DNA from 3 places in the Arthrobacter sp. UCD-GKA genome. Region 2 is predicted to be linked to each of the others. Evidence: riboswitches for the same ligand, from Rfam matches in the RefSeq annotation. Region 2 holds a riboswitch; each other region holds the start of a gene.
The links. Region 2 has a riboswitch for glycine ahead of gcvP (aminomethyl-transferring glycine dehydrogenase). Riboswitches for the same ligand answer to the same signal wherever they lie in the genome.
Positions count from the first base shown of each region.

Region 1: another riboswitch for glycine. It lies ahead of BLJ79_RS10710 (hypothetical protein); the one in region 2 lies ahead of gcvP (aminomethyl-transferring glycine dehydrogenase).
Region 3: another riboswitch for glycine. It lies ahead of BLJ79_RS08840 (DUF5058 family protein); the one in region 2 lies ahead of gcvP (aminomethyl-transferring glycine dehydrogenase).

Region 1 covers NZ_MOLR01000005.1:239,079-249,777, reverse strand. Annotated here, with positions in the region: gene BLJ79_RS10725 (LLM class flavin-dependent oxidoreductase) at 1-384, shown strand, start outside; gene BLJ79_RS10720 (hypothetical protein) at 479-1,342, shown strand; gene cycA (D-serine/D-alanine/glycine transporter) at 1,397-2,881, opposite strand; gene BLJ79_RS10710 (hypothetical protein) at 2,937-3,143, opposite strand; glycine riboswitch at 3,301-3,398, opposite strand; gene BLJ79_RS10705 (hypothetical protein) at 3,597-3,998, opposite strand; gene BLJ79_RS10700 (YkvI family membrane protein) at 4,126-5,250, opposite strand; gene BLJ79_RS22895 (hypothetical protein) at 5,463-5,699, opposite strand; gene BLJ79_RS10695 (ArsR/SmtB family transcription factor) at 5,793-6,782, shown strand; gene BLJ79_RS10690 (PH domain-containing protein) at 6,775-7,203, shown strand; gene BLJ79_RS10685 (dTMP kinase) at 7,438-7,998, shown strand; gene aceA (isocitrate lyase) at 8,384-9,685, shown strand; gene aceB (malate synthase A) at 9,819-10,699, shown strand, end outside.
Region 2 covers NZ_MOLR01000022.1:589-11,287, forward strand. Annotated here, with positions in the region: partial or broken gene BLJ79_RS22040 (alcohol dehydrogenase catalytic domain-containing protein) at 1-114, opposite strand, end outside; gene BLJ79_RS22045 (ribonuclease HI family protein) at 389-1,333, shown strand; gene BLJ79_RS22050 (serine hydrolase domain-containing protein) at 1,381-2,544, shown strand; gene BLJ79_RS22055 (hypothetical protein) at 2,541-2,813, opposite strand; gene BLJ79_RS22060 (SGNH/GDSL hydrolase family protein) at 2,965-3,741, shown strand; gene BLJ79_RS22065 (VIT1/CCC1 transporter family protein) at 3,794-4,525, shown strand; gene BLJ79_RS22070 (NADPH-dependent F420 reductase) at 4,656-5,291, opposite strand; gene BLJ79_RS22075 (CPBP family intramembrane glutamic endopeptidase) at 5,627-6,247, shown strand; gene BLJ79_RS22080 (hypothetical protein) at 6,412-6,996, shown strand; glycine riboswitch at 7,165-7,265, shown strand; gene gcvP (aminomethyl-transferring glycine dehydrogenase) at 7,444-10,281, shown strand; gene gcvT (glycine cleavage system aminomethyltransferase GcvT) at 10,320-10,699, shown strand, end outside.
Region 3 covers NZ_MOLR01000004.1:553,046-563,744, reverse strand. Annotated here, with positions in the region: gene BLJ79_RS08860 (Lrp/AsnC family transcriptional regulator) at 1-527, shown strand, start outside; gene BLJ79_RS08855 (NAD(P)-dependent alcohol dehydrogenase) at 723-1,820, shown strand; gene BLJ79_RS08850 (amidohydrolase) at 1,925-3,157, opposite strand; gene BLJ79_RS08845 (hypothetical protein) at 3,273-4,016, opposite strand; gene BLJ79_RS08840 (DUF5058 family protein) at 4,045-4,794, opposite strand; glycine riboswitch at 4,966-5,056, opposite strand; gene BLJ79_RS23540 (hypothetical protein) at 5,607-5,771, shown strand; gene BLJ79_RS22365 (IclR family transcriptional regulator) at 6,102-6,845, shown strand; gene BLJ79_RS08830 (zinc-binding dehydrogenase) at 6,979-8,061, shown strand; gene BLJ79_RS08825 (MFS transporter) at 8,142-9,449, shown strand; gene BLJ79_RS22360 (aldehyde dehydrogenase (NADP(+))) at 9,503-10,699, shown strand, end outside.

The DNA.
Region 1 (10,699 bases), on a different contig from region 2:
GGCAAGCCCTTCCACGTCCAGCAGGCCGAGCAGATCGAGCTCTACCGCCAAGCGTGGAAGGAAGCCGGCCACCAGCGCGAGCCGCGGGTCTCGGTCAGCCGCAGCATCTTCGCGCTGACGGAAGAGCGGGACTGGCAGTACTTCGGCCGCGACCGCCACAGTTCCGACCAGATCGGCAACATCGATGCGAAGACGCGCGCGGTCTTCGGCAAGTCCTACGCCGGGGAACCCGACGAGCTGGCCAAGAAACTGGCCCAGGACGAGGCGATTGCCGCAGCGGACACCCTGCTGCTCACGGTCCCGAACCAGCTCGGCGTCGAGTACAACGCCCACGTGATCGAAGCGATCCTCACCCAGGTGGCGCCCCAGCTCGGCTGGCGCTGATCCCGCCGCCGGCGCGCGGGACCGAGGCGGAACTGCCCCGCGCCGGCGCGTCCCCGCCCTAGCCAACAGGGTATTTGCTGTTGCACAATCAGGCATGCACACTCCTGTCGACGAGAACCAGGGCCGGGACACGCTGCGCTACCTGCGCCTGATGCTCCTGGTCATTCCGCTGCTGCTCCTGGTGGCCATCGCCCTGTACGCCTGGTGGACCGGGAGCATCGGGGACTCCATCAGCTCCTACTACATCGGCCCGGCCAGGAACCTGTTCGTGGCGATGATGGTGACCACCGGCGTGCTGCTGGTGGTCTACAAGGGACCGCCGCTGGAGGACCAGGCGCTGAACCTCGCCGGCTTCTACGCGATGTTCGTCGCCTTCGTCCCCGCCGGGCTGGGCCAGACCCTTGGCACCCTGGACCCCGCCGCGGCACGGGAGCTCATCCGCTCGATCCAGGTCTCCGTGGTTGCGGTGCTGGTCGTGGCGGTGGCATTCGGGTGGCTGGAGTGGAAGACCCGCAGCTGGTCGTCGCGCTCATTGCTGCAACGCACGGAAACACGGTGGCTGGCCGTGGCAGGCACGCTGCTGCTGGCGGGGTTCCTGGTGCTGTTGCTGTGGCGGACGCTCGAAGGCAAGGACTTCGTCGGCGTCCACCTTGCCGCAGCCCTGCTTCTGCTCGCCAGCATGGGCATCGCGATCGCCAGCCACCTGGGCAGCAGCAGGCTTGGTGACACCGACACCAGCGGCGGGCGGGCTGGCCACTATGCGGGGCTGCTGGTCCTGATGGCGCTGGGCGTGGTGGCATGGGCCGTGTTGGCCGCGCTCGGGGTCAGGCAGGCGGTCTTCTTCGTCGAGTGGTACGAAATCGCACTCTTCCTGTACTTCTGGTACCTCGAGACCCGAAGGACCTGGAACCCCGTCCCCGCCCCGGAAACCGGGACGGGCCGGCACGCGGCCGCATGACGCCGGGGCCGCCCCCCACGGGAAACGGCCCCGGCGCGGACCGGAATGCTACCGCTACTTCGCGGCGGGCTCCTTCACATCCGCCTCCAGCACCGCGCCACCGGCATTGAACGATGCCGCAAGCATGCGTTCCTGGGCGACCTTGGCCTGGTGCAACGCCCGCAATTCGGCGTGCTTGGGCTTGGAGCGCAGGATCGCGTAGCCGATGCCCAGTGCCACGAACCAGATCGGGGTGAAGAGCAGCGCGGCCAGGGTGTCAGCCTGCGTGGTCAGTGCCCAGAGGATGAAGCCGAAGAAGGCCAGCACCACGTAGGGCATGAACGTTCCGCCGGGCATCTTGAACTTGCTGGCCACGTGCAGCTGCGGGCGGCGCTTGCGGTAGACCAGGTAGCTGATGAGGATGATCGACCAGACGAACATGAAGCACAGCGCTGAGATCGTGGTGACCAGGGTGAACGCCTCCGCCACGCCACCCTCGGCGTAAAGCAGCGCCACGCCGGCGAGCAGGAACATGCAGGAGAACAGCAGCGCGTTGCGCGGGACCTTGGTGCGGGAGAGCTTCGCGAAGCCCCTGGGGGCGTCGCCCTCCTCGGCCAGGCCGTGGATCATGCGGGAGGTCGAGTAGATGCCGGAGTTCGCACTGGAGGTCGCGGAGGTGAGCACCACGAAGTTCACGATGCCTGCGGCGCCGGCCAGGCCGGCCAGGGCGAACATGCCCACGAACGGGGACTCCGCGGCACTGAACAGCTTCCACGGCTGGACGGCCATGAGGATGACCAGGGCACCGACGTAGAAGAAGAGGATGCGGATCGGAATGGAGTTGATCGCCTTGGGCAGGGTCTTCTCCGGGTCCTTGGTCTCGGCCGCGGTCGTACCGACAAGCTCGATGCCGACGAACGCGAACACGGCGATCTGGAAGCCAGCAACGAAGCCCATGAAGCCGGTCGGGAACATCCCGCCGTCGTTCCAGAGGTTCGCGAAGGAGGCAGTGGCCCCGTTGTTCTCGAAGCCGGTAATGACCATGACCAGGCCGACGACGATCAGCGCGCCGATGGCGACGATCTTGACCAGGGCGAACCAGAACTCGGTCTCGCCGAAGTTCTTCACGCTGGGCAGGTTGAGGGCCACGAGCAGAAGGATGCAGGCCACGGCGGGGATCCATAGCGGCAGGTCCTTCCACCAGAACGCGACGTAGTGGGAGATGGCCACCACGTCCGCGATGCCGGTGACCACCCAGCAGAACCAGTAGGTCCACCCCGTGAAGAAGGCGGCCCACGGGCCCAGAATGTCCCCGGCGAAGTCGGAGAAGTTCTTGTAGTTGGTGTTGCTCAACAGCAATTCGCCCATCGCGCGCATCACGAAGAAGAGCATGAAGCCGATGATCATGTACACGAAGATGACCGAGGGCCCGGCCACCGCAATGGTCTTGCCGGATCCCATGAACAAGCCGGTGCCGATGGCACCGCCGAGCGCGATCAGTTGGATGTGGCGGTTGGAGAGCCCACGTTCGAGGTGGGGCGCGGAACTGTTCTTGCTCATGCTGTTGCCTTCCAGATTGGTGCCGGTGCTTCGGTGGCGTGCCATGGACGATTCCCTAACGGTTCTCGCCGACGGGCGCGATGCCCTGGAACAAGGACTTCGCGTTGTTCTCCGAGGCAACCATTCCCAGGCCGGTGCGCTTGCAGGAGTGCCCTGCGGTGCGGTGCTCGGCATTCCCGGGGGACCGCAGCGCGGATTCACGGTGCAGGCCGGCGGGCGCACCAAAGGGCGACCGGGCAGTGGCGTGGGTGGTTGGCGTCATTGGAGGAACTCCCGAATCGCGCGCGGACGGGTCCGCGCTGTTCTTGGATCCTCCCCAATCTGTTGACGTACCTGAGAGTTTCCATCCCGTCCGCAAGGGGATCGGGACTTGCTCCTTCGGTGAGCACGGACCAGACCGTGCTTCTTTCCAGATTCGCCTCTTCGTGGCGGTACGGGGGCCTGAGAGTTTCCTGGGGAGGAATTGCTCCTACGGCGCCCGTCCAAGGCGCGGACGGATCTCTCCCGCCACGTGTCAACGGCGATATTTTGTGATTGCAGTCATAACTTACTGCGCAGTGGCCTGTGGTGCAACTCACAAGCCTTTTGTGTCATCGCCCGCGAAACATGTCGCGGCGCCCCCGAAAAAGAGCCCACCCCGCGGCTGCGGCCGTCACATGAGCCAAAAAGCCAAGTCAGCGATGGGTGCAACAGCCACGGTCCGTTGGCCGGTCGTTTAGCTGCTGGAGTTCAGGACCTGCAACGCCGCATGCAGGCCGCTGCGGCACCCCCGCCGGGTCTGGTTCCGCCCGCGCAATGGTTCGGCTTCCCCCAGCGCATCCCAGAAGCCCTCCGTGGGCATGGATGACGGACGAAGAATGAACCAGCAGTCGGCCAGCGGATCCGCCGGACCCGGGATGCCGGCATCGGCCAGCGTGGTCGCGATCTCCCGGGAGTCCCCGACGCGTTCGGCGCCTGCCCCGTCCCCGGCCTCGCGCGGCAACCGGTACACCGCACCCGGCACGCCCAACTCGAGGATTCCGGCAACGGCCAGGAACCCGAAATCGCTGCGCGGCACCTCGACCGCTCCCGGCGGTGGAGCGGCCACGGGAACCGATTTCCAGTCAACGCCGTTCATGTTTCCTCCTCGATCGCCGGACCGGCACTCGCACCGCCCCGCGCGGCCAGCCCAACCGACTCGAGACGAACACGATAGGCCAAGGACGCAGGCCGGCATTGATGCCGGAGCGGACGGCCGCGCCGGGTCACAGCGGCTGGCGCCGCACCAGGCGCGTGCCGGTCTTGACCAGCATCAGGACCAGCAACAGGATCCCGACGTAGCCGTTGACGACATAGACGATGTTGACCATCTGGGAGAACGGCAGGACCAGGCCGATCACTGTGCCAACCACTGCCAGCGCGATGGTCAGGTACTTGAAGCGCGGCGTCTTGTCGGCGAAGAAGCGCGAGGAGACTGTCCACAGCAACGGCACCGCGGTCGTGTAGATGCCCGCGAGGATCATCACGGAAATCCCGGCGGCAAGGACCGGGCTCACGTCCTTGGCCAGCACGAGCATCGGGATCTCGGTCCCGCCGACTCGCACAATGTTCGCCAGCAGGCCCAGGCCAACAATGATGCAGGCCACCGAAAACGCGATCGACCCTGCCAGGGCCCCGGAGGACGCCTCCTTGCGGTTGCGTGCAGTCTTGCCAAGCGCGGTCAGGAAGGCCGCGAGCCAGAGCATACAGAAACCCACGTAGGACAGGCCGGCCATGAACCAGTTCGTGGAAGCCTGGGTCAAATCAAGACCCGAAAGCAGGGCGTTGCCCTCCGCGATCCCGCCCGGGTTGCGGAAGATTCCCAACAGTCCGAGGGCAATGGCGACCACAACGATCACCGGACCGATCTTCCCGATGACATCGACCAGGGACTTCAGGCCAAACCACACGCTGATGCCCACGACCACCGCCAGTCCGATGCCGCCAACGTATCGCGACATCCCGTAGTGCTCCTCGAAGACGGCGCCGGCGCCGGCGACCATCACGGTGAAGCTCAGGAAAACGAACAGGATCGAGAAGTAGTCGAAGAAGGTCCCCAGATGCTTGCCGCAGTAGTAGTGGAAGATCCGCGACGGCCGGTCGAATTTCTTCGCCTGCCCGACCACGAAGAATTCGACGGCCACATAGGTCATCAGCACCAGGACCAGCAGACCGGTGCCGAAGACGCCCCAGTATCCGTAGGAAGTGAAATACTGCAGGATCTCCTGCCCGGTGGCGAACCCGGAGCCTATGAGGAACGCGATGATCGCTCCGGCATAGGTGAGGACGCGAAGGAAGCTCGCCTTTTCGACGGTGTCAAGATGCGCCCTGGTGGGGGATTTTTGTGGCATGTGGCTGTTGTCTCCCGTGGTTCTCGCCGACGCCACCAAAGATGCGCCGCTCCCTGATATATCAATTTCCATAGAACGATATGTCTCAGATGTGACCTAGTCAACAAACGAAAGTAATATGACGGGCCTCACACCGGTTGAGCTTGGCTTTGGGCTGGGAGGCATTGGGTCACTGAGGACACGGTGCAGTTCTTCGGCACCGATGCCGCTGGTCAGAACCGCCCAGCCACCACCGAGTGAAGCTCGAGCCAGGCACGTTCTCGGTTTTCCCGCAGCATTTCCTCCTGGCGTGGCGAGAACACCAATAGCGGGCCGAAGACCAGTCGACGGCGCGGAGCCGCATGGGCTGCCGCGGTCGTCCGAGAGGTACGTTTTCTGGCCCGATGGCGGGCACCTGCACGGTTGTCGAAGGCTGATTGGACATTGAAGGCATCGGTTGAAGTAGCCATGCATCAAGCCTGAAACGACCGGCACCGCCTGACCACCATTCGGCCATTTCCGAATCCTTACCTCGACACCGCCGCAAGCCTAGACTCGGTGTCATGCAGATCAGACTGTCGGCCGAGGACCTGACCCGGGTGCGTTTCACCGTCTCGCCCCTGTGGGAAACCGTCACCAGCATGCGCGCCCTGCAGCTCGGAACCCGGTTGCACCGACCCTGGATCACGGAGGCGACCTCGCGCATCCTGGCGTCGAGGGACCCCGCGAAACAAGACCACCTGAAACTACTCACCACATTGATCCGCTCCACCGGGTTCATTGCCGATTCCCTGACGCCCACCCCGCTGCGGCAGGACACCTTCGAGGCAGGGCTCGCGGCGGTCGCCGCCGTGCCGCCGGAGCTCTGGGTCCGCGACCTCAGCTACCTGATGGCGGTCGAGCGGGACGAATCCAGGCTGGAGACGATCAGCGATTTCTGCGACGATCCGACGGCCGGAGCCACTCGTCTGGTCGACGCCCTGCGCTGGTACTGGGAGACGGCACTTGAGCCGTTCTGGCCCCGGTTGCGCTCCATGCTGCTGGCCGATCTGGACTACCGCCTGGCATTGCTGGCAGAACACGGTATCCACCAGGTCTTCGATACCCTGCACCCCAGCGTACGGGGCACCCGCTACGGGCTGGAGGTCACCGCGAACTGCGACGGTTCGCACCACGCTGCGCCCGGCAACGGGCTGATCCTGGTGCCCAGCGCATTCGTCTGGCCGCGCACCCTGGTCCTGGATGTCGAACCATTTGTCCCCACACTCACCTACGCCCCGCGCGGGGTTGGCCGGCTGTGGGAGAACAGCCGCCAGGTGAAGGACTCACCCGTGGCCAAGCTGCTGGGCCACACGCGTGCGACGATCCTGGCCCAGCTCGACCTCCCGATGACCACCACCCAGTTGGCCTGCGCCCTGGAACTTGCAGCAGGAACTGTGAATGGACATCTGAAGGTGCTGGAGGCTTCGGGGCTCACCGACACCATACGCGCCGGCCGCGAGGTCTTCTATCGGCGCGCAGGCCTGGGCGAGGACCTGCTGGCCCGTGCGTAGCAACGGGTCGCTCCCGGCTTGTCACTCCGGCTGGGTAGGGTCGGGGCATGATCGATTTCAACAACGCCTCCGTATTCAAGCTCAGTCCGTGCGGCCCCGGGGACGTGGCGGGCGAAGTCACCCCCTCTTTGTCCAGGGCGAGGAACAGCTCGCCGCTTTCAAGGGAGCGCGCGACTACGTGGTCTTCACCAACAAGAGGCTCATTGCGGTGAACATCCAGGGGCTCACGGGCAAGAAGCGCGACTACACCTCGTTGCCGTATTCCAAGGTCCAGGCGTTTTCAGTGGAGACCGCCGGGACCTTTGACCTCGATGCCGAGCTGGATTTGTGGTTCAGTTCCCTGGGCAAGGTCCGTCTCGAATTCAAGGGCAAGGTCGACGTGCGTGCGCTCTCACAGCTCGTCGCCTCCCACGTTCTGTAGCGCAACGCGCCCTTGGTGTGGTCCGGTCTTTGCCATTAATCGGAAACTCACAGGCCGAGGCCGGCATCGAATCGGTTGCGTTGTTCGTTGGAATTGAAAGAAAGAACCCACCGAACCAACCAACGGAGCCCCTTGCCCTCTTCCCGCACGGCCACAAGCCTTGTGCTTGCCGACCGACCGGAACCTCGGGACGCAGATACCCTTTCCGGTGATTCGTCGCGCCACCGAACCATCGTGCTGCTGGGGATCGACGGGGCAGGCAAGACCACCACGGCAACAACCCTGGTGGCTTCCCTCCGGAATTCCGGGGCCCGGGCCCAGCTGTTGCGAAACCCGGCCGGGCGCCGTTGGATGACCAGGGTGGCAGCCCGGTTCGGGACGGCGTTGACACCCGCTTGGGCGAATCGACTTGAATCGGTCGTCCGGTGCATCAATGTCCTGCTTGCCCACAGCCGTGCCGCCGGATTCCACGGAACCACCGTCATGGATCGCCACGTGGCGTGCCAACTGGTCCTGCGCTCCGTCCGCGGCCTGCCCCAAGGGGTGGTCTTGCCGTGGATACTGGCCCGGCTTCCGCGCCCGGATGCGATCGTCCTGATCGACGTCCCGGGCGATGTCGCATACTCCCGGATCCTGCGGCGCGGGGAGGACAGCGAGACCATGGCCTATTTGCGCTCGTCGCGCGAGGCCTATCTGGAGATTGCGCTGGCCAGGGGCTGGCACATCGTCGACGGGTCAGGCACGCCCCAGCAGGTGGCGGCCGATGCCATGCGGGCCGTGACTCGCACCGCTTGAGACAGCCGGCACCACGCCGCCTCTTCCGCGAACACCGGCAGGCCATCCGCCTACACCGGTGATTCACCGCTCCAACCACCGCTTGCGCGTGTTGACATGGGTCGCGATGAAACTCCATTTCTCGGGCGTCTAAAAGACCCGGGCTTCTTCCGTGGATTCCCGCAGCTTCCGACCCATTTCCGGCCTTCTGGCCCGGTTCAGTGCCCGGACAGCTGCAATTTTAGATTTCGCGAAGAAACGCAAATCTTTCCATCAAAACCCTCTAGCTAGGTCTGGCAAAGTGCGGAAATGTAGTTCTTACGCAGAAGGAACGCCGGAACAACCTACCGGGATCACCAGCGAAGACGATCCCGAACCGGCACCGGCAACCAGCAAGGAGAAGGCAATGACCGAGCAGAACTCGACCGAAGACCGTATCGCAGCAATCGAACAGGACTGGGCAACCAACCCCCGCTGGAACGGCGTTACTCGTGATTACTCGGCAGCAGACGTTGTGAAGCTGCAGGGCTCGGTGCAGGAAGAGCACACCCTGGCCCGCCGCGGCTCCGAAAAGCTCTGGAAGCAGCTCACCGAGGAAGCCCCGACCGGCGGCTACACCAACGCACTGGGCGCCCTGACCGGCAACCAGGCAGTACAGCAGGTCAAAGCCGGCCTGCGAGCCATCTACCTGTCCGGATGGCAGGTGGCCGCAGACGCGAACCTTTCCGGCCACACCTACCCGGACCAGTCCCTCTACCCGGCCAACTCGGTTCCGCAGGTTGTCCGCCGCATCAACAACGCACTGCTTCGCGCCGACCAGATCGAGCATGCAGAAGGCATCAAGAGCGTTGAGGATTGGCTCGTGCCGATCGTGGCAGACGCCGAGGCCGGCTTCGGCGGCCCGCTGAACGCCTACGAACTGATGAAGTCGATGATCTCCTCCGGCGCCTCGGGCGTTCACTGGGAAGACCAGCTCGCTTCGGAAAAGAAGTGCGGCCACCTCGGCGGCAAGGTCCTCATCCCGACCCAGCAGCACGTTCGCACCCTGAACGCGGCCCGCCTGGCAGCCGACGTCGCCAACACCCCGTCGGTCGTCATCGCCCGCACCGACGCCGAGGCAGCCACCCTGATCACCTCGGACGTCGATGACCGCGACAAGGAATTCGTCACCGGCGAGCGCACCGCGGAGGGCTTCTACAAGGTGACCAACGGCATCGAGCCCTGCATCGCCCGTGCCAAGGCCTACGCACCGTACTCCGACCTCATCTGGATGGAGACCGGCACCCCGGACCTGGAACTTGCCCGCAAGTTCGCCGAGGCGGTCAAGGCAGACTTCCCGGACCAGATGCTCTCCTACAACTGCTCCCCTTCCTTCAACTGGAAGAAGCACCTGGACGATGCAACCATCGCCAAGTTCCAGCGCGAACTCGGCGCCATGGGCTTCACCTTCCAGTTCATCACCCTCGCCGGCTTCCACGCCCTGAACCACTCGATGTTCGACCTTGCCCACGGCTACGCCCGTGAAGGCATGACCGCCTACGTCGACCTGCAGGAGCGCGAGTTCGCTTCCGAGTCACGCGGCTACACCGCAACCAAGCACCAGCGCGAAGTGGGCACCGGCTACTTCGACGACATTGCAACCGTTCTGAACCCGAACGCCTCCACCCTGGCTCTGGTGGGATCCACCGAAGCCGGACAGTTCCACTAAACGAACCTCGGCGGTTGCCGCCGCGGTTCCGGTGGGCCGGCTGGAGACAGCCGGCCCACCGGGCCACACGTTTTTCCCCGATTTCCCCGGCACACCGCCACCCAAAATCTTGATTCAAGAAGGAGTCACAGCCATGAACGATCCAATCACCCTGAACGGTATTACTTTGGTCGCTGCCCCCGTCCGCCGGCAGGAACAGATCCTCACCCCCCAGGCGCTGGACTTCTTGGCCCAGCTCCACAAGGCATTCGACGGACGCCGCGCAGAACTGATGCAGACACGCCAGCTGAACCGTGCGCGGATCGCCAACGGCTCGGACCCGAGGTTCCGTCCCGAGACCAAGCACATCCGTGACGACGCCACCTGGCAGGTTGCCCCCATCGCTCCCGGCCTGGAGGACCGCCGCGTGGAAATCACCGGCCCCACCGACCGCAAGATGACCATCAACGCACTGAACTCCGGAGCCAAGGTCTGGCTGGCCGACCTTGAGGACTCCTCGACCCCCAGCTGGTCCAACGTCATCAACGGACAGCTGAACCTGCGCTCCGTGCTGGACCGCAACATCGATTTCACCTCGCCCGAGGGCAAGGAATACAAGCTGGACGGGGAGAAGCTCACCGACATGCCCACCATCGTGGTTCGCCCGCGTGGCTGGCACCTGCCGGAGAAGAACCTGCTGGTTGGCGGCAAGCCGGTCTCCGGTGCGTTGGTCGACTTCGGCCTGTACTTCTTCCACAACGCCCAGCGCCTGATCTCCCAGGGCCGCGGCCCCTACTTCTACCTGCCGAAGATCGAGAACCACCTCGAGGCACGCCTCTGGAACGACGTCTTCATCCTGGCCCAGGACCTGGTGGGCATCCCGCAGGGCACCATCCGCGCCACGGTCCTCATCGAGACCATCACCGCGGCCTTCGAGATGGAGGAAATCCTCTACGAGCTGCGCGACCACGCAGCAGGCCTGAACGCCGGCCGTTGGGACTACATCTTCTCCATCATCAAGAACTTCCGTTCCCG
Region 2 (10,699 bases):
GATGTTGGACGGGTTCACCCCGGGTCCGTCCTGCAGTTCGAAGGTGGGGTAGGGGGTGTCGATGACCTCCACGACCCCTGGCTTGACGTAGGCGACGGCCTTGTTTCCAGGCATGGGCACCACTACCTTCCGCAGTTCTGTTTCTCTCCGTCGGACGGGAACCTGGAAGCGAAAGCCGATGCGGGCGTTGCGGTGTGCGGGGAAAAGCAGGTCCCCGGGCGCGATGACGGCTCCAAACCTTCGATGGCGGTGTTGCATGGTGCCGCAGTCTCCGGCCCCCATCCCTTATGGCCCCAGCGTACGACCTGGACGCGGACAAGGCCATGGGTGGACCCCGCCGAAAGGCACCGATGTGAAAGCGTCGGTGGGACCGTGGCAGGATTGAAATATGACGATCACCGCAGCCGCAGACGGATCAGCCCTTGGAAACCCCGGACCGGCAGGATGGGCTTGGTACATCGACGACGACCGTTGGGCCGCCGGCGGCTGGGCCCACGGGACCAACAACATGGGCGAACTCATGGCCGTGCTTGACCTCTTCCGCGCCACCGCGCACCTGCCCGAAGAGGAACTGCACATCCTGTGCGACTCCCAATACGTGATCAACTCGGTGACCAAGTGGATGCCGGGCTGGAAGAAAAAGGGCTGGAAAAAGTCCGACGGCAAGCCCGTGCTGAACCTGGAGTTGTTCAAGGACATCGACGCCGCCATCAAGGGCCGCAAATACCGATTCGAATGGGTCAAGGGGCATGCTGGCCACGAGCTCAACGAGGCCGCCGACGACCGCGCCCGCGCCGCCGCCACCGCCTACCAGGCCGGCCGGGAACCGGACACCGGACCGGGGCTCGGCGGTGTGCCGGGTGCTGCCGATCGGGCCGCCAACCACGAGGTTCCGGCGCCCGACGGCCACAACTCGATGATCTTTGAGGACCAGGAGGCACCGGTGCCGGCCGACCCGGTGCAGGCCGACCCGGCGGCCCAACTCGCCGCGGACGTGCAGATGGTCTTCGAACTGGAAACCGAGCTTCTCTCCCCGGCGGTGCGCGGGGACCTGGACGAGGTCATGGCGTTCCTGCACCCGGAGTTCCAGGAGATCAGCCGCGACGGTTCACTGACAGACCGCTCCACCATCATCTCCGCGTTCAACGCCGCCGAGCCGCTGCCCACGGGCGGCGCCTTGCAGGTTCTGGCCGCCACGCCCTGGGGCCTGGACAAGGTGCAGCTGGCCTACCGGCTGCTGGCCGGTGACCAAGCGGTGCTGTGCTCGTCGTTCTGGCAGCGGGTCGAGGGCCGCTGGCTGCTGCGCTACCGCCAGGAAACGCCGACCGCTTGAGCAGGTCGGCGGCCGTCGGGCACGGTTGGGTCGGTAATGTGGGGGTCGTGACTACGCAGAGCAACCACACCGATGTCATTGACCAGCGCTTCGCCCCGGTGGCAGAGCTGATGTCTTCCTTCGCCGCCAACGATCCGGACTACTCCGGGCAGCTGGCCATCTACCAGGGCGGGAACCTGGTGCTGGACATGAGCGTGGGGGAGCACTGCACCCCGGACTCGATGACCGGGGTGTTCTCCTGTTCCAAGGGCGCCGGGGCCATCGTCATGGCGCTGCTGGTGCAGCAGGGACTGCTGGACCTGGATGCACCGGTGGCCGTGTACTGGCCCGAGTTCGCCGCCGCCGGCAAGGCCGCGGTCACCGTGGCCCAGCTGCTCAGCCACCAGGCGGGCCTGCCCGGGGTCGAGGGCGGGTTCACCCAGGAGGAGCTGCTTGATTCGCGGCTGGCCGCCGGCATCATTGCCGCCGCCGCGCCGCTGTGGACCCCGGGCAGCACGCACAGCTACCATGCGTTGACCATGGGCGTGTTCATGGAGGAACTCGCCCGCCGCTGCGCGCAGGAATCCCTGCAGGAGATCTTCGAGCGCCGCATCCGCGCCCCGCACGACATCGACTTCCATCTGGGCCTGCCCGAGGAACTGGAACCGCGCTTCCGCCCGGTCCTCAAGGGCGCCAACGGCGAGCCGGCACCCTTCATCGACCCGTTCTCCCCGATGGGGCTGGCCCTGAACTCGACCGGCGGATTCGACGGGCCCAAGGGGCCCAGCTTCGAGATCATGGACGTGCCCAATGTGCGCGCCATCCGCGAGGCCGGGCTGGCGGCGATCGGCGGGGTGGCCAACGCCCGCGGGCTGGCCAAGCTCTACGCCGCGGTGAGCACCGGCTTCGTCGACGAGTCCGGGGACGAGCATGCGCCGCTGCTCACCGAGGCCACGATCGCGCAGGTCACCCAGGACCGGGTGTTCGGGCTGGACCGGGCCGGCGGGTACCCCGGGGCCTTCGGCATCGGGTTCATGAAGGCCCACGCGAACAACGACTTCGGATCCGCGCGGGCCTTTGGCCACGACGGGGCCAACGCCTCGCTGGGCTACGCGGATCCGGCCTACGGGTTGGCGCTGGGCTACGTCCCGGCACGGGCCGAGGCGAACGGGACCGGGTCCCGCGGCGGCCAGCTGAGCGTGCTGGCCCGCCAGGTGCAGCTGGCCGGTTAGATGACCCCGGAGTAGGAATCGTGCAGGTGCTGGTCGCCGCGGATCTCCTCGAGCCAGGGGATCTGCGCGGGGCCGGGGCCCTGGTGGGTCGGCACGACGTCGCAGCGCACCTCGTAGGTCCCCGGGCCCACGGAAACCGGACCGCTGCCATGCGCCCCGGGCTCGGGCGTGTGCGCCGGCATGCCCAGGGGCTCGGCACCGTGGCCGATGACGTTCCTGGCGGGATGCCCGTTCGTGCGGTGGGTATTGCGACGGTTTGTGGCCTTCATGTTTTCCAGCGTGCGCGCGTTGGCTAGGTGCGCGCTGTGTGCCGGCACAGCGCCGCCGGTGAGTCGTGTCCACGAGGGTGGGCGCCCGGGTGTTGCGCAGCGTGTCGCCGCGGTGCCGGGACAAGACCGGTGCCGGCGATACGCTGGGGTCGTGGAATTTTCGAAACGATATCTGGCCCTGGGCGACTCGTTCACCGAGGGCATGGGCGATGTGGATCCGAACCGTCCGAACCGGGTGCGTGGTTGGGCCGACAGGGTGGCCGAGCAACTCTGTGCGGACCCGGACTGGGGATACGCCAACCTGGCGATCCGCGGCAAGAAGGTCGGGCAGGTGATCGCCGAACAGCTGCCCGTGGCGACGGCCATGCGCCCGACGCTGGTCAGCCTGTACATGGGCGGCAACGACATCCTGCGCCCGGCCGTCGACATCGACTCGATGATGTCCAGGTACGAGGAGGCGGTCGGCCAGCTGGCGGCAACCGGCGCCTCGCTGCTGCTGTTCACCGGGTTCGATTCCAACGGCTCGGCGATCTTCGAGAAAACCCGCGGCCGCACCGCCATCTACAACGAGGCCGTGCGCGAGATCGCCGAGCGCCACGGGGCGGTGATCGCCGACTACTGGCGATGGCGCGAATTCCGGGACTGGCGCTACTGGGCCACCGACCGCCTGCACATGGGCACCGCCGGACACACCCTGATGGCCAGGAAGGTACTCGGGGTCCTGGAACAGGACAGCGACATCCAGCTTCCCGAGCTCCCGCCGCTGGTTGTGCAGTCACGGGCCGAAAAGCTGCGTGGGGACGCGACCTGGGCCAAGGAATTCCTGGCCCCGTGGGTCAAGCGCCGGCTCACCGGCACCTCGTCGGGGGACAACCTGTCCGCCCGGTACCCGCGTTACGTTTCGCTGCCGGTGCCGCGGGTCCGGTAACCGCAGGTCGTGCCGCTGGCCAAGAAGCATCGAGGGTGCTTTGCTGGTGGGCATGGACGGGCAGCAGGAACCGCAGGGACAACACGAGGACGAACCGCACAACCAGGGCGTGGCCGAACGCCTCAACTGGCTGCGCGCCGGGGTGCTGGGCGCCAACGACGGGATCGTCTCGGTAGCCGCCGTGGTGGTCGGTGTTGCCGGCGCCACCACGGCGAACGGGCCGATCCTGGCGGCCGGGGCGGCCGCTGCCATCGGCGGGGCGATCTCCATGGCGCTGGGGGAGTACGTCTCGGTGTCCAGCTCGGCGGACTCGCAAAAGGCACTCATCGAGAAGGAACGCCTCGAGCTGGCCCAGATGCCGCAGGAAGAACTGGCGGAGTTGACCGGGCTCTACGAGGCCAAGGGACTGAGCCCGGAAACCGCAGCACGGGTGGCCCACGAACTGACCGCCCATGATGCGCTGGCAGCGCACCTTGATGCCGAGCTGCAGCTCGACGAGCAAGAGGTCCTGAACCCGTGGAACGCCGCAGTGGCCTCCGCGGTGTCCTTCACGGTGGGGGCCGCACTGCCCTTCGCCACCGCGGTGTTCCTGCCCGGGCCCCTGAAGATCCCGGTGACGTTCATTGCCGTGATGCTGGCGCTGGGAATCACCGGCGCGCTTGGCGCCAGGCTGGGCGGGGCACCCATGCTGCGCCCGACCCTGCGGGTGCTCATCGGCGGGGCCGCGGCGCTCGTGGTCACCTTCGCCATCGGCTCCTGGCTGGGGGTTGCCGGGATCGTGTAGCTGCCGCTCGGTGCACTTGCTTCGGGTCCGGACTGGATCTGCGGGGGTTTGGGTGGTGGAACGCCGCGGGGAGCCCGGCCTGGTGGCCGGGCTCCCCGCAGTGCTGCTGACATGTGTGGTCGGGTCCGGCTCAGCCGACGATCTTCAGCGCGGTGCCCCAATTGAAATCGGGCAGCGCGGGGTTGACCTGCATGGCCATGACCAGCAGCTGGAAGCCCTCGAGCTCCCGGGCGTGGTGCAGGCCGCCGACCTCGATCGGGCGCATGCCGGCCGCCGTGACGAATGCGGCTACCTCGGCGCGGGCGGAATCCTCGCCGGCGATGAAGACATCCAGCGGCTCGCCTGCAGCCGAACCGGCGGTCAGCGGGCCGGCAAAGGTGGTGTTGAAGGCCTTGACGACGGTGGCCGAAGTCAGCGCGGCGATTTCCTCGGCAGCCGAGCTGCCGGCAGCGGTGGTCAGCGAGTCGAAGGTCGAGAAGTCCACCGGGTTGGTGATGTCGATGACGATCTTGGAATCGAGGGCGGCACCCTGGGCCGCGACGTATTCCTTGGCGGCGTCGAAGGGCAGCGCCAGGACGACGATTCGTCCGGCCGGGGCCTCGGTGAGGTTTCCGCCGGTGGTGCCACCGCCGAGCTCCGCGGCGAGCGTGGCCGAAGCCTCGGTGTCGCGGGCCAGGACCTGAAGGTTCTTGCCCGCTGCGAGGGTGCGGGCCGCCAGTGCGCGTCCCATGTTGCCGGTTCCGATGATGCTGATGTCGATGGACATTGCTGCCTTCTTTCCGAAGAGTCGAGCGAGGAAGTTTTTCATGTGGTCTCAATCCGTATGGTTGAAGCTTCAAGTATTACGGTACGCCTCTTTTGGTTGAAGTGTCAAGTGTTTATTCACGGAGGTTTTGGGAGAGCCGTTGCCGTCGCCTGGGCGGCGCGGGCTTGCGGCCGAAAAAGCCTGGCTGACGTGGGCAATGGTTGACAGTTTTGCAGATCGTTGCGGAGGCTTGGGGCATGGTTGGAGACGAAAAAAGCACAGCGGCTGCCGAAACCGGTCTCGCCCGTGCCGGACGGGGGCTTCCCGGTCCGCGAGCGAGGCGCCTGGTGCTTCTGGTGAGCCCACTGGCCATCGTCGGCGTCGGCCACCTGGTCGCGCGCATCGCTGCCGACATGAACGCCGGGACCGCGTGGCTGTGGGTGGCCGCCGTCTACTGGGGCCTCATCGCAGCGGTCCTCGCCATGACCACCGACGCAGGGCAGCGTCGGGCTTGGTTTCGGCGCAGTGCCAGGCGCCCGGCCTGGGTGTGGATCGTGGGCCTGCTGCTCGGGCTGTTCCCGCTGGCGGGGATCCTTGCACTCAATCTCGGCTTGGTGGCGCAGTATCCCGGGGTGTTCGTTTCGGTATTGGCTTTTGCACTGGTCAACCCGGTCTTTGAGGAAGTGTATTGGCGCGGTGCGCTCCTGGATGCCGGCCGCTGTTGGCCGTTCTGGGTGATCGCCTTGTACTCGACGGTCTTGTTCGTGGCCGGCCACCCGCTGATGTGGGGCGTCTTCTCCATCGGGAACCGATCGGTGGTGCTCTACGCCACGCTGTTCGTGATGGGCCTGGCATGGTCCTGCATGCGCCGGGCCACGGGCAGCCTGCGTATTTCCATGCTGTCCCATGGCCTGGTTGATGTGGGGAACCTGTCGGTCTTTGTCTTCATGAACCTCTATATACCGCCCGGAATGTGATGCCTGGCATGGCTCCGCGGGTTCCCGGAACCGAAAGGAACATGGCGGCCCGAAACCGGGTTCCCCTACCGGCGTGGCGCGCATTGGAGGCGGGACCTAGGATGGGCTGAACAACCGCACCGCAGGTCGGAGCGCCGGTCCCGTCCAGCCAAGGAGGCGTCACGATGGAAAGGTTGACCCCTGAGGATGCGGGCACCCTCCGGAGCCGTCCGCGGACGGCCGCGTCCATCGGAGTGCTTGTCGCAGTGGTCGCCACCGCAGGCTGGGCGGGGTACCGGATGCTGGATCCGGTGGCAGGGCACGGCCAAGGCAACCTGACCTGTCACAGCACCGCGGCCCCCGGGGTGGCTCCGGGCGTCTTGACCACTCCGTGGATCGAGGTGAAGCCCGGGAGTTCGCTCCGGGTGCGGGCGCTCACGTTGGTGGCACCGGTGAACTATGCACTTGCCGGAACGGGCATCCAGCACGACGGTGTGCAACTTGGCGCATGGGAGTACCCGGTGGGCGATGGCGATCCGGAAATGCAGGCCACGTGGCTTTCCCGCACCGAACTGCCGGCCACCCTGGACGACCGGACCGATCATTCGATCATCATGGCGCTTGAACCCGTCGACGCGAGCCAAGAGTCCTCACTGCGTGCCGTGCGCGTGCGCTATGACAACCAGTGGGGCATTCCATATTCGATCGACGTCGGACCGCGCTTCGAGGCCAAGCCCAACTGCCTGCTCGACGACGGGGAAGAGGGCTGAGGGGAACCTCCGTCCCTGCGAGGGGCGGTGGACGGTATCGGGCGAAAGCCCGAAAACTCCCTGACGGAGCCCGAAAGGCGGTTCTGACCTGAAGCGGGGCGACCCGTGTTGTTTGGCTCACGCTTCGCCGGTAGGATGGGAGGCGTGCCTCGAAAGAGGCACAGCCACTGACATGCGGCGGGAGAGTCCCGTACAGCGAAAGTTGGTCGGGCGCCGTAGGAGCAATTCCTCCCCGGGAAACTCTCAGGCCCCCGTACCGCCGCGAAGAGGCAACTCTGGAAAGTAGCAACATCGCCCTTCGGCGGTGCTGCTCACCGAAGGTGCAAGCACGTTCCGACTACCAAGTCCGGTGCGTCGCGGAAACTCTCAGGTCACAGCAACAGGGTCGGGGAGGAACTTGCAGCTCGTTCGGTGTGCGCGCACGCCGATGACCCAATGGAGTTCCCCATGACCGTGACCCCGTCCGCTGAGTTCGTCGCCCGCCATATTGGCCCCCAGGGCAGCGACATCGACACCATGCTTTCGCAGCTTGGTTATTCCTCCCTCGACGAACTCGTCGACACGGCCGTCCCGGCCGACATCCGCCAGTCCGAACCCCTTGACCTGCCAGGCGCCCTGACCGAGGCCGAGGCCCTGGCCAAGCTGCGCGAACTGTCGAACAAGAACGTCATGAAGACCCAGATGATCGGCCAGGGTTTCTCCGACACCTACACCCCGCCGGTGATCCTGCGCAACGTGCTCGAGGACCCGGCCTGGTACACCGCGTACACCCCGTACCAGCCGGAAATCTCCCAGGGCCGCCTCGAGGCGCTGCTGAACTTCCAGACCATGGTCATGGACCTGACCGCGCTGCCGATCGCCAACGCCTCCATGCTTGACGAGGCCTCCGCTGTCGCCGAGGCCGTGCTGCTGATGCGCCGCGCCAACAAGGCCAAGGGCTCCGCCAAGACCGTGCTGGACGCCAACCTCTTCCCGCAGACCGTCGCAGTGGTCCAGGGCCGCGCCGACGCACTGGGCTTCGAGGTCGAGATCGCCGACCTGACCGCGGGCCTGCCCGAGGGCGAGATCTCCGGAATCGTGCTGCAGCAGCCGGGCAACAACGGCGCCGTCATCGACCACTCCGGCATCATTGCCGCGGCCAAGGAACGCGGCGCGATGGTCACCATCGCCGCCGACATCCTGGCACTGACCCTGATCGCCGCACCGGGCGACCAGGGCGCCGACATCGCCGTGGGCAACACCCAGCGCTTCGGCGTCCCGCTGTTCTTCGGCGGCCCGCACGCGGCCTACATGGCGGTGCGCAACGGCCTGGAGCGCCAGCTGCCCGGTCGCCTGGTCGGCGTGTCCAAGGACGACGTCGGAACCCCGGCCTACCGCCTGGCACTGCAGACCCGCGAGCAGCACATCCGCCGCGAGAAGGCCACCTCCAACATCTGCACCGCGCAGGCGCTGCTGGCCATCACCGCCTCGATGTACGCCGTGTACCACGGTCCGGCGGGCCTCAAGCGCATCGCCCAGCGTGCCCACAACCACGCCCGCGCCATCGCCACCGCACTGTCCGGCTCCGGACTGGGCCTGGCCGCCGAGTCGTTCTTTGACACCGTCCAGGTGACCGTCGAGAACGCCGACATCGTCATCTCCAAGGCCGAGGACGCGGGCATCAACCTGCGCCGCGTCAACTCCACCACCGTGGGCATCTCCACCGACGAGACCACCACGAGCGCACACGTTGCCGCGATCGCCGGGGTCTTCGGCATCGAGGGCGAGTCCTTCGCCGCCGAGGGCTTCGAGCTGCCTGCCGCCGTGCAGCGCACCAGCGACTACCTGACCCACCCGATCTTCAACACCATCAAGTCCGAGACCCAGATGTTGCGCTACCTGCGCCGCCTCTCGGACCGCGACCTGGCCCTGGACCGCACCATGATCCCGCTGGGCTCGTGCACCATGAAGCTGAACTCCACCGCCGAGATGGAATCCATCTCCTGGCCGGAATTCGCCTCCATCCACCCGTACGCACCGGAGCACCAGACCGAGGGCTGGCGCGAACTGATCACCGACCTTGAGGGCCGCCTGACCACCATCACCGGCTACGCGGGCGTCTCCATCCAGCCCAACGCCGGTTCGCAGGGCGAATACGCGGGCCTGCTCGCGATCAGCGCCTACCACCAGTCCAACGGCGAGGACGCACGCACCGTCTGCCTGATCCCCGCCTCGGCACACGGCACCAACGCCGCCTCCGCCGTGCTTGCAGGCATGAAGGTCGTCGTGGTCAAGACCGCCGCGGACGGATCCATCGACGCGTCCGACCTGGATGCGAAGATCGAAGCGAACAAGGACGTTCTCTCGGCCATCATGATCACCTACCCGTCCACGCACGGGGTCTACGACCCCGACGTGCGCGAGGTCTGCGACAAGGTCCACGCGGCCGGCGGCCAGGTCTACATCGACGGCGCCAACATGAACGCCCTGGTGGGCCTCGCGCAGCCGGGCCAGTTCGGCGGCGACGTAAGCCACCTGAACCTGCACAAGACCTTCTGCATCCCGCACGGCGGCGGCGGACCGGGCGTGGGCCCGATCGGCGTGGCCGAGCACCTGATCCCGTTCCTGCCGGGCGATGCCTCGGGCACCTACTCGATGCGCGACGGCGTGCCGGTGGTCGCCACCATGTTCGGCTCCGCCGGCGTGCTGCCGATCTCCTGGGCCTACATCGCGATGATGGGCGGCGACGGGCTGACCGACGCCACCAAGACCGCGATCCTCTCGGCGAACTACATCGCTTCGCGCCTCAACGAGCACTTCCCGATCCTGTTCACCGGCAACAAGGGCCTGGTCGCGCACGAGTGCATCCTTGACCTCCGCGAGCTGACCAACAAGACCGGCGTCACCGCCGAGGACGTGGCCAAGCGCCTGATCGACTTCGGCTTCCACGCCCCGACCCTGTCCTTCCCGGTCGCCGGCACCCTGATGGTGGAGCCGACCGAGTCCGAGGACCTGGCCGAGATCGAGCGCTTCATCGAGGCCATGGTCGCCATCCGCGGCGAAATGGAACAGGTGCTCGCCGGGGACTTCGCGATCGAGGATTCCCCGCTGCGCAACGCCCCGCACACCGTGGCCGCAGTGGTCAACACCGCCTGGGACCGCAAGTACACCGTCGAGCAGGCGGCCTTCCCGGTGCGTGCGCTGCGCGTGGACAAGTACTTCCCGGCCGTGGGACGCATCGACGGCGCAGGCGGCGACAGGAACCTGATCTGCTCCTGCCCGGCTCCCGAAGCCTTCGAAAACTAGTCCACGACCACTCGATTTACCTCACGAAAGGTAGCTTGATGAGCGACCCGAAGAAAACCTCCCTGCATGCCAAGCATGCGGAACTCGGCGCCTCCTTCACCGACTTCGGCGGCTGGGACATGCCGCTGAAGTACGGTTCGGAACTGGCCGAGCACAAGGCCGTGCGCGCCACCGCCGGCCTGTTCGACCTCTCCCACATGGGCGAGGTCTGGGTCGAGGGACCCGAGGCGGCGAAGTTCCTGAACTCCGCGCTGGCCGGCAACATGGCCGTGATGTCCGTGGGCCGTGCCAAGTACTCGGTGATCTGCAACGAAGCAGGCGGCATCATCGACGACCTGATCACCTACCGCCGCGGCGAGGAAAAATTCCTCGTGGTGCCCAACGCCGGCAACGCCCCGGTGGTTGCCGCGGCGCTGGC
Region 3 (10,699 bases), on a different contig from region 2:
GGCGGTTGCCGGGGGTGGCCAAGATCGACACCCTGATCTACACCTCGGTCATCAAGGGCTTTTTCATCTCCAAGTACACCGGCGACGCGGTGATCGATGCCATGGACACCAGGCTGATCGAGCTGCTGCAGGCCGACGGGCGGAGCAGCTACCGGCAGATGGCCGGAATCGTGGGCCTGTCGGCCACCGCCGTGCGCACCCGCGTCCAGAGGCTGCTGGAGGCGAGGATCATCAAGATCAGTGCGGTCGAGGCTCGCGGCGCACACGGACGGCAGCTGTCCATGGGCGTGGGGCTGAACATCAATGGTGGGCACGATGAGGTGATCGAGTTGCTTCGCGCCTCGAGCGACATCGAATTCGCCGCCGAGACGGTGGGCAGGTTCGATGCCGTGGCAACGCTGGTGGGCCAGTCGCCAGCAGCACTGCTTGATTCGCTAGAGGAACTGCGTGGGCTGCCGGGAATCAAGCGCACGGTGTCTTGGTCGCACCTGGACGTACTCAAGGAAGACTATGCACGAAGGGTCTAAGTGGTCGTGCCTCTGAGCTGTGGTTTCCGGGCCGTCCCAACCGCCTCGCACTGCCGAAGGTCTAGCATGAGAGCAGTGGGCCGTGGCGCTTGCGCGCCAGTGAATGGTTCCACCGAAGCCGTGCGGGATGCGACGCGCGAGCCCCCAGTGGGCGTGCGCGTTCGTTCGAACGCGCAGGACCTGAAGGGAAGACACATGAAGACCAGAGCAGCAGTGGCGATTGCCCCCGAAACCGACCTCGAGATCCGTGAGATCGAGGTCGACGAGCCCCGATCCGATGAACTCCGCGTGAAGATCGTCGCCTCCGGCGTGTGCCACACCGACGCCATCATCCGCGACCAGTGGTACCCGGTGCCGCTGCCGGTGGTCCTGGGCCACGAAGGTGCCGGGATCGTCGAAGCCGTTGGCTCGGACGTGCAGGGATTCTCCGTGGGCGACAAGGTCGTCATGGGTCCTGCCTTTTGTGGCCAGTGCGAGCAATGCCTGGCAGGGCACCCGATGTATTGCGTGAATTTCTACGACCGGAACTTCGGGGTCGAGCGCGTCGATGGCTCGAAGACTTTTTCGGACCAGAACGGAGCGATCGGATCGCACTTCTTCGGTCAGTCCTCCTTCGCGGAATACACCAACGTCGCTGCCCGAGGTGCGGTCAAGGTTCCCGACGACGTGCCGCTGGAGATCCTCGGACCCCTGGGCTGCGGGATCATGACCGGCGCCGGTGCCGTCCTGAACGTCCTGGAACCGAAGCCCGGATCCTCCATCGCGGTGTTCGGCACCGGGGCCGTGGGCATGGCCGGCATGCTTGCCGCCAAGGCCGCCGGAGCCACGACCATCATCATGGTGGACATCGTGCCCGAGCGCCTCGCATTCGCCAAGGAGCTGGGAGCCACCCACACCGTGAACTCCAAGGAAGTCGACCCGGTCGAGGCGATCAAGGAGATCACCGGCGGCGGCGTCAACTACGCATTGGACACCACCGGCGTACCCCCGGTGTTCTCGCAGATGACCCAGTCGTTGGCCACCCGCGGCCACGGCGCCCTCGTCGGTGCCGCGAAGCTGGGCACCGAGGCGCCGTTCGCCATCGGCAACCTGCTGCTGACCGGCATCAAGGTTTCCATGGTCATCGAGGGCGACGCGGTGCCCAAGGAATTCATTCCCCGGTTGATCAGCCTGCACGCCCAGGGAATGTTCCCCTTCGACAAGTTGATCAAGAAGTACAAGTTCGAAGACATCAACCAGGCCTTCGCCGATTCCGCGGATGGGTCGACGCTGAAACCGGTCATCGTGTTCTAGGAGAATACGCAATCACCCGGCAAATACGCCGCGAGGCCCCGGAACCAGCGCCGTCCACGGACGGGCTGATTCCGGGGCCTCTTGGCCACCTTGGCGCCGTAACGCTACTTCTTGCCGACCTTGGAGAACAGCGCGCGGACAGCTGCGGCCACGCCGGTGCTCAGCGTCGGCTCGATGACCGGGGCGAAGAACGGCGAGTGGTTGGCCGGCGGGTGTCCGGCGGCCAGGGTCGCCGCGTCGTTGCCGCCGAAGAACCAGAACACGCTTGGCACATCGATCGCCGCCGCAAGGGCGCCGAAGTCCTCGCTGCCCATGACCGGCGAGCCTTGGCGAACGCGTTCCTCGCCGAACTCGGCACGGAATTGCTCGGCAAGCTTCTCGGCCTCGGTCGGGTCGTTGTACAGCGGCGGGAAGTGGGAGATGTCCTCGATCAGCGGTGCGGGGGCGCCGGAGGCCTGCGCCTCGGCGGCGATGATGCGCCGGATCGAGCCCAGCACGATCTCCCTGACTTCGGGATCGAAGGTGCGCACGTTGAGGGTGAACACCGCACGGTCCGGGATGACGTTTTCCTTCAGGCCCGCGTGGAAGGACCCGATGGTCACCACCGCGGCGGACTGCGGGGCCACCTGGCGCGAAACGATGGTCTGCAGGCGCAACACCATGGCCGCTCCCAGCACGATCGGGTCGATGGAGCGCTCGGGCATCGATCCGTGGGAGCCCTGGCCGTAGACGGTGACCTTGAAGGAATCCGCGGTGGTCATGGCCGCACCGCCCATGATCTCCACGGTGCCGGCGAGCCCGTTCATCACGTGCTGGCCGAACATGATTTCCGGTTTGGGGGCCTTGTCCCACAATCCGTCCTCAACCATGGCCTTGGCGCCGGCGGCCGTTTCCTCGCCCGGCTGCAGCACGAACACGATGGTGCCGGCCCAGGCGTCCTTGGCGGCGGCGTACAGTTCGGCGGTCTTCAGCGCGGTGGCCATGTGGGTGTCGTGGCCGCAGGCGTGCATGGTCGGGACCTCGGTGCCGTCATCCAGGAAGCCGGTGGCGGTGCTGGCGTAGTCCAGCCCGGTGTCTTCGAGCACCGGCAACCCGTCCGTGTCGGCGCGCAGGCCGATGACCGGTCCCTCGCCGTTGCGCAGGATGCCCACGACCCCGGTGCCGCCGCAGCGGAACACCTCGAGCCCGAGGTCTTCCAGGCGCTTGGCCAGGTAGTCGGCGGTCCGGTGTTCCTGCATGGACAGCTCGGGGTTGGCGTGGAGGTACTTGTAGGTCTCGTGCATTTCCGCGGTCGAGTCCTCGGTCAGTGCCAGGGCCGGCGGGATGGTGTTCGTCATCGGGCGTTGTTTCCTTGCTCTTGGGTGGGGCGGCGGCACCCGGGAGTGCCGCCGCCGGTAACTGTGGTGTGGATGCGCTCGGTCTCGGGCCGGTCCGGGCAGCCGAGTGCGTCGGTCAGTAGACCGGCCCCTCGGGGGTTGCATGCACCGGTACGTCCTCCGGTGTCCCCAGGGTCTTGCGGTCGCGCAGCACCCAGGCGAGAACAGCCGTGGCAATCACGGCGACAGCGGTGGAGAACAGGCCGAAGGGCTTGAAGAAGAAGGCCACGGAGACCACGATGATCGAGACGACCAAGGCAATCAGCGCCGAGCGCGGTGCCTTCTGGCTCACGATCGCCTGCACGACCACGGCGCCCATGACGGTGGGCAGGATGTAGAACTGGATGGTCTGGACGATGTCAGTGGGAATCACGCTGACCAGCCAGGTGCCCAGCAGTCCGACGAAGATGAACAGCGAGGCCAGGTGGACGGTGGCGGCACCGCAGATCGCGGCGACCGAGGCCAGCTCGCCCTTGCGGGTGCCGGGCTTTACGCCGATGGTGGCCTGGGCGATCATGGCCGCCGGCAGCAACTTGTTGGAGATGTTGCCGATCATGAACGCCTGGTACATGGACGAGGCGCCCAGGATCGGGAAGTAGGTCAGCGGCTCGACGATCCAGATGACCCCGAAGACCGCGGCCAGCGCACCGAAGGCGGCGATGATGCCGGAGACCTGGATGTCCAGTCCGGCAAAAAAGACCAGGTAGGCAGGGGCGGCCAGCGAGAAGAACAGGCCAATGATCATGGTGATCCGGCCCCAGCGGGAAGTGGTCTTGTCGAAGGCGCCGAGCGCCTGGTGGATTTCTGTTGCCTGAGGCATGATGTGCTCCTGGGAATCTTGGCTGCGATTAGAGGCGGGTGGCCGCGTAGGTGATGGCCAGGGAGAGGATGATGGCAATGCCCAGGGCCCATTCCTTGATCCAGGGCCGGTTGACCTTCTTGGCGATGACCATCAGACCGGTCATGATCGCGGCCGAGGAGACGAAGGCGACCACGTGTATCCATGACTTGGGCAGTTCGCCGATTCCCAGCACCATGAAGGCGGCAACCATGGCGGCACCCGGGACCACGAGCATGATGGCCGGGTTGACCTTGCGCAGCGCGGAGTCGCCCTTCTTGAGCAGCGGGGTCAGGATGAGCGTGGCAATCATCCACATGGCCCCGCCCAGGCTCATGGCGGCCAGGGCCAGGCCAAAGACGGCCTGCGTGTAGGTCGGCCCGCCGAGTTCGGCTCCGGCGGTGTTGGCTGCGATTGCCGCGGCGGCGGTCTCGTAGGACACCGAGCCGATCAAGCCGATGCGCACCAGCACCGCGGGGGTGCCGAAGACCGTCAGCAGGGCGACGGCAACCATGACCACTGCCAGTGAGGGGCCAAGCGCGGAGATGGCGCCGGCGCGGAAGCTGGTCTTCAATTCGGCATGGCTCATCCCGACATGGGGTGCAGCGATCCGTGCGGCCTTCATATAGATGACGGACTGGACGACGATGACCAGGAAGACGCCGACAGCACAAGCCCAGAGGACTGGCGAATTGGCTATGGCGAGGATGTCCGTGGAATTGCTGTCCGCAGCGGCGGGCAATATGGCAGGTACGTGCATGGGGGAGTTCTACCGTTCATCGAAGGGGTCAGTGCGGTGCATGCGGGCCCTGGGTGATGCCGGTGCCACCGTGCCCGCTCTGTCCTGAACCTGAAAGTGAAACCGGTGCCCCATGGCACCGGCGTGCTTCGTCGGTGAGCCACCGGTCCCGGCGGCTGCTCTCCAGAGTTTCCTCACGCGGCTGTTCCTGGTACCTGAGAGATTGCGGGTGCTTGCCCCTTCGGTGCCCGAGTGGTGTCCGGGACTCTCCAGCCGCGCGTGACCGGAAGACTATTCAGTTGTGTGCGGATGCTTTTCCGCGTGCGACCAAGAATACTTGACGCGGGTCACAGTGGCTCTTTTGTTTCTCCCGACCAAGCAGTCGTGAATCAATATTTTTGCGTCTGGTCATCGATGGCCTAAGGAGCCAACCTCGTCCGCCTGCAATCGAGTAAGGAGGGCGGTGCTCCGGAAGATACCTCGCGCATCGAATGGATTTCGGGCGGACAAGCATTCCATCGAGATGAACCGGTGGTTAGCCTTGAAAAAATGCATGGCGGCCTCGCCTGTCCACTTGTTATCGATCACCGGATGCGCACACCGGGGCCGGATGCCCATCGAAGCGCCACACCCCGATTCCCGGCGGTTTTAAATATGTCTGCCAACAAAGACACCGCCAGGAAGTACATCTACGGATTAAACAATTCGGATCACGCCTAAATCCTCTCGTGCCTGACCGGCGACACTGAGTGGAGGGCCTTCGGCCACTTTCGGCTCAACGGCAAGGAAGTCTACGACCCGCGATCTCAAGCCCCGATTTCAGTGGACCGCCAGTGCTGCTCATAGTGCGCTTTGTCGAAGGGGACGACGTGGTGATGACCGAGTTCTCCGGCGAGGTCTTACGCATGGCCATAGGCGAGGTCTTTGTGATGCGCGAGGCCTTGATCACCGAGCGCCGCACCTTCGTCATCGAACTGACCGAGAACGACCACAAATAGGCGCCGGAGGAACCTACTCTCAGCCTTGCTAGGCACGATATTTCCCAAGCCTCGTATCGCAGATGCCCTCCTGGGTGAGCAGTCAAGTGTTGCTATCAGCAACGTACCCCTTCAGCAGTGTTGAAGCTATCTGGGCTGCCGCTAAATTCGTTTCAACGAGAGGGCGATGAATGCTGGTGTTCAGATGATGATCAATTTCTCAGCAGGATCTATCCGCCTCAATGGACTTAGAAACACAACTGCCGCCTCGCTCATTTGTGTTGCATGTCTCACTGAGTAAGACGCATAATAATTCGCATGGTTGTTTCTCTCCCTCAGGTACCGGTCTCGATGGTCGATCGCATTGGTGTCATCCTCGAGACGTTTAATGTTGATGACCCGGTGTTGACGGGCTCGGAAATTGCGCGTCGTACGGGCCTGCCCAAGGCGACTGTCGCGCGGATACTCGTGGACCTTGATCGGCATGATTTCGTTGCCCACACCGAGTCCGGATACCAGATTGGCATGAAGTGTTTTGAATTGGGGGAACGGGCACAACAGCCCAAGAACCTGCGCCGACTGGCTTTGGCCACCATGTCTGATCTTCGGCAAGCAACTGGTCTGACAGTGCAACTTGGCGTGCTTGATGGCTTGGATGTCGTATATATCGAGATCCTCCGCGGAAAGCACCGAGAGCTTCGTATTCCCTCACGAATCGGCGGGAGGGTGCCCAGTTATGCCACTGCTGGAGGCAAGGCGTTATTGGCCCACTCGGCCGCGGAAGTCCAAGAACTGGTCCTCAGTAGCGCCCTCACAAAAATCGGGCCTCGGACCATCGTCGATCCAAAAGAATTGGCCGCCCAATTGGAACGTACGCGCCGAGATGGCATTGCCTACGAGGTTGAAGAGTCCCATGGAGGTTTATCATGTGCGGCGAGCCCAATCCTTCGAAGCGATGGAACGGCGCTCGCAGTAATCTCAATCACCGCACCGGTAGGTAGCGTTGATATGCGCATAGTGGGGCCGGCTGTTCATGCCGCGACGCTCGGCTTGAACCGTCAGGTGCGGGCTACGCCATACTGGGCAAGCCTCTAGCATTACCTGTCCCACTGAGTGGGACGATTTTTTGACTTCAACGACACGTGATCACAGGCTATTTCCTAGTCGCCGTGACAAACGTCACGAGCGACAAAATCGTTACGAGGAGTCGTTTGTGAAAGCCGCAGTCATGACAGAGCCCAATGTGCCCCTGAGGGTGACCGAGTTGGTCATTAGCGCGCCGGGCCCTGGGGAAGTCCGGGTCCGGATAGAGGCAGCAGGCGTATGCCACAGCGACCTTCACTATATGAAGAACGATCTGGCCTGTAAGACGCCGATTGTCATGGGGCATGAAGGTGCTGGGATTGTCGAAGAACTTGGAGACGGGGTCCGAAGCGTGGCGGTTGGTGACAAGGTAATCATGACGTGGCGACCTCGATGCGGCTCCTGCGAATACTGCTCTTCTGGTCGTCCGGCGCTTTGCACTCTGGGCAAGATCCACGCCGTCACTAATGGCTTGCTGCGCGGCGGTTCTCGCTTGGATCATGATGGCACGGCTGTCCATCACCTCATGGGTGTTTCCTGCTTTGCGCAAGAGTGCGTTGTTTCCGAAGAATCCCTCATCAAGGTTCCTAAGGAAGTTCCTTCAGCCATTGCGGCAATCGTAGGATGCGCCGTCGTAACTGGCATGGGTACGGTACTCAACGGTATGCCGCATGCTGCCGGTGAATCCGTGCTTATTGTTGGTGCCGGCGGAGTCGGACTTTCGGCAGTCATTGGGGCAGCCGCAGTCGGCGCCTACCCCATCATCGTTGCCGATATCGACGACCAGAAACTTGATAAAGCGCGGGAGCTAGGTGCCACCCACACGATCAACAGCAAACTCGTGGACTTAGTTACTCAAGTTCTCGAGATCACTGAAACGGGAGTTCACTGGGCCATCGAAGCGATCGGGCGTGAAGAAACCATTACTGCGGCCGTTACCGCACTGCGTCCACGAGGCACCGCCTTCGTAATTGGACTGGGCAACCCGAATACCGACATCCGTTTCCCCCTGAATCAAGCGGTCCAACAGGAAAAGACCATCCGAGGAAGCTTGTACGGTTCCTCAAATCTCTCGGTTCAGATTCCACAAATCCTGCGGATGTACCTGGCAGGAAAACTGCCTCTGGACGCAATGCTGGGCAACAGCTTCGCGCTCGATGAGATTAACGAAGCTTTCGACGACTTGTCTGGCGGCGGCGCGGGCCGGGCCGTCATCCTCATGACTTAGTCAACTCGAACTAAATCGACATAGGAAGGCCACAGCAGCGTAGCTAGGGCATTCCCTGATCACTCACACAGGAGTTCTAAATGTCAGCCCAAACATCTGCGGTGACCATCCAAGTCACCAATCAAGACCGCAAGCGCGCTCTCTGGGGCAGCGCGGTCGGAAGCACCATCGAGTGGTACGACTATTTCCTCTACGGCACAATGTCGGGCCTCGTTTTCGGTCCGCTCTTCTTCCCCTCGGATAATCCAACCGCCAGCCAGATGCTCTCCCTTGCATCGTTTGCTCTTGCCTTCTTCGTACGACCCATTGGCGGCATATTGTTTAGCCACATCGGTGACCGAATCGGCCGGAAGAAAACGCTGCTAGTCACCCTGACTATGATGGGCGTTGCCACTGTTGCTATCGGTCTGATGCCTACTTATGCAGCCATTGGTGTAGGTGCCCCCATCCTCCTGACAATCTTGCGCCTCATCCAGGGTCTGGCGTTGGGCGGTGAATGGGGCGGGGGGCTGTTGCTGGCCGTCGAATATTCTCCGAAGGAACGCCGAGGATTCTTCGGCGCAGTTCCGCAAACTGGTGCGCTCCTGGGACTGGCCTTGGGAAACATTGCCACGCTTGGCGCCGACGCTCTTTTCCCCAAGGAAGCGTTCCTCACATACGGATGGCGAATTCCGTTCCTGCTTTCTGCTGTTCTGCTTCTGGTTGGTTTGTGGATCCGACATCGAGTCGATGAAACCCCGTCCTTCCGTCAGATGAAACTTGCCGGCAACGAAAAGCGTATTCCGATCGTAGAAACGCTCAAGTACCACTGGCGATCGGTCCTCATCGCAACCGGTGCCAAGATTGTCGAGACATCTACGTTTTTCATTTTCGCGACGTTCACCGTCTCATACGCCATTTCACTGGGTTACGAACGGACTCCCGTACTAGCGATAATTCTGATCTGCTCGATCCTCGGCGTCTTCTCCATGGTTAAGTTTGGCGCGCTGTCCGACAAGATTGGTCGCAAACCGGTATTCATTGGTGGCTCCATCGCTGTTATGGCCTTCATCCTGCCTTACCTGTGGCTTCTGAACCAGAAATCGCTCATTCATTTGGCTATCGGTTGCTTCATTGGTTTCGCGATCATTTGGCCAAGTTATGGATCGCTCATCGGAACGCTCATTGCCGAGAGCTTCACTCCGGATATCCGATACACGGGCGCTTCTTTGGGGTACCAGCTTGGTGCAGCGATCGCCGGTGGGCCCGCTCCGCTCATTGCAACTGCACTGCTGACCGCGTTTGCCGGCAGCTACGTCCCGGTCGGCCTGTTCGTTATGCTCTGTGGCGCCATTTCGGTCGTGGCAGTTTCATTCGCCAAAGAAAAGCGAAATCAAGAAATCGACTAATTTCTGCTGCAACCTTGGCTGAGGCCTGGGTGAAGCTCCTAAGAAAGGCAATCATGGCGCTCACACTTGAGACCATAAATGAAACATCGGCAGCCGCACTGGAACTCATTCTGGCAAAGGCGGAATCCTCCTTCGAGCCATGGGCCGGCACCACACTGATCGAGCGTTCTGAAGCATTGGAACTCATCGCCGATCGGCTCGACGAAGCCTCGGACGAACTCATCAGATTAGCAGTGGCGGAAACGCACCTGGCGGAACCCCGGCTCCGGGGTGAACTGAAACGAACAACGTTCCAGTTGAGGCTCTTTGCCAAGCAGGTTCTCGGAGGAGAATTCCTGGATGCGCGAATTGACCATAAGGACGACGAGTGGCCCATGGGTGCTCCTCGTCCCGATTTACGCCGAACTATGCAGCCTCTTGGCCCAGTTCTCGTGTTTGCCGCCAGCAACTTCCCTTTTGCGTTCTCTGTCGCCGGCGGTGACACTGCATCTGCACTGGCCGCTGGTTGCCCCGTAGTGCTCAAGGTTCACCGCGGACACCCGGCGTTATCCCGCAAGACCGCGGATGTGGTTCTAACCGCACTCGTGGATGCCGGAGCGCCGGGCGGAACCTTTGACATAATTTTCGGAACCCGAAATGGCGCTGAAGCGCTGGCGGATTCTCGCATCAAAGCTGGCGCGTTTACCGGGGGAATTCCAGGTGGGCGAACGTTGTTCGACATTGCCTCGGGACGTGCAGAACCAATCCCCTTCTATGGTGAAATGGGCAGCAACAACCCCGTATTCGTTACTCCGGCAGCAGCAGAGGAGCGTGGCGGATCCATCGCCCGTGAGTTCGTGACCTCCTTTACTCAGAGTGCGGGGCAGCTTTGTACAAAGCCAGGAACTCTGTTTATACCGAGCGAGAGCGTAATTCTTGATGAGCTTCGCAATATGGAACTTCCATCGGAAGCGCCCCTGCTCAATGAAGGAATTTTGGCTGCATTCTCCGATGCCAAAGAGAAGCTCGAGGGCCACGCCGGGGTACAAGTGCTGAACGAATCCAATTCACGAACGCGTGGCGATGCCCGGCCGATACTCTTTCACACCACCTTGGAGCAAATTCGCAGGGACCCAGAGTCGTTGCTTGCAGAGTGTTTCGGTCCGGCAGCACTGGTCATTACGTATGAAGACTCTTCGGAGCTCAGCGAAGTGGCAAGGCTATATGAAGGTCAACTAACGGCTTCGATCCATGGCACTGATTCATGTGAA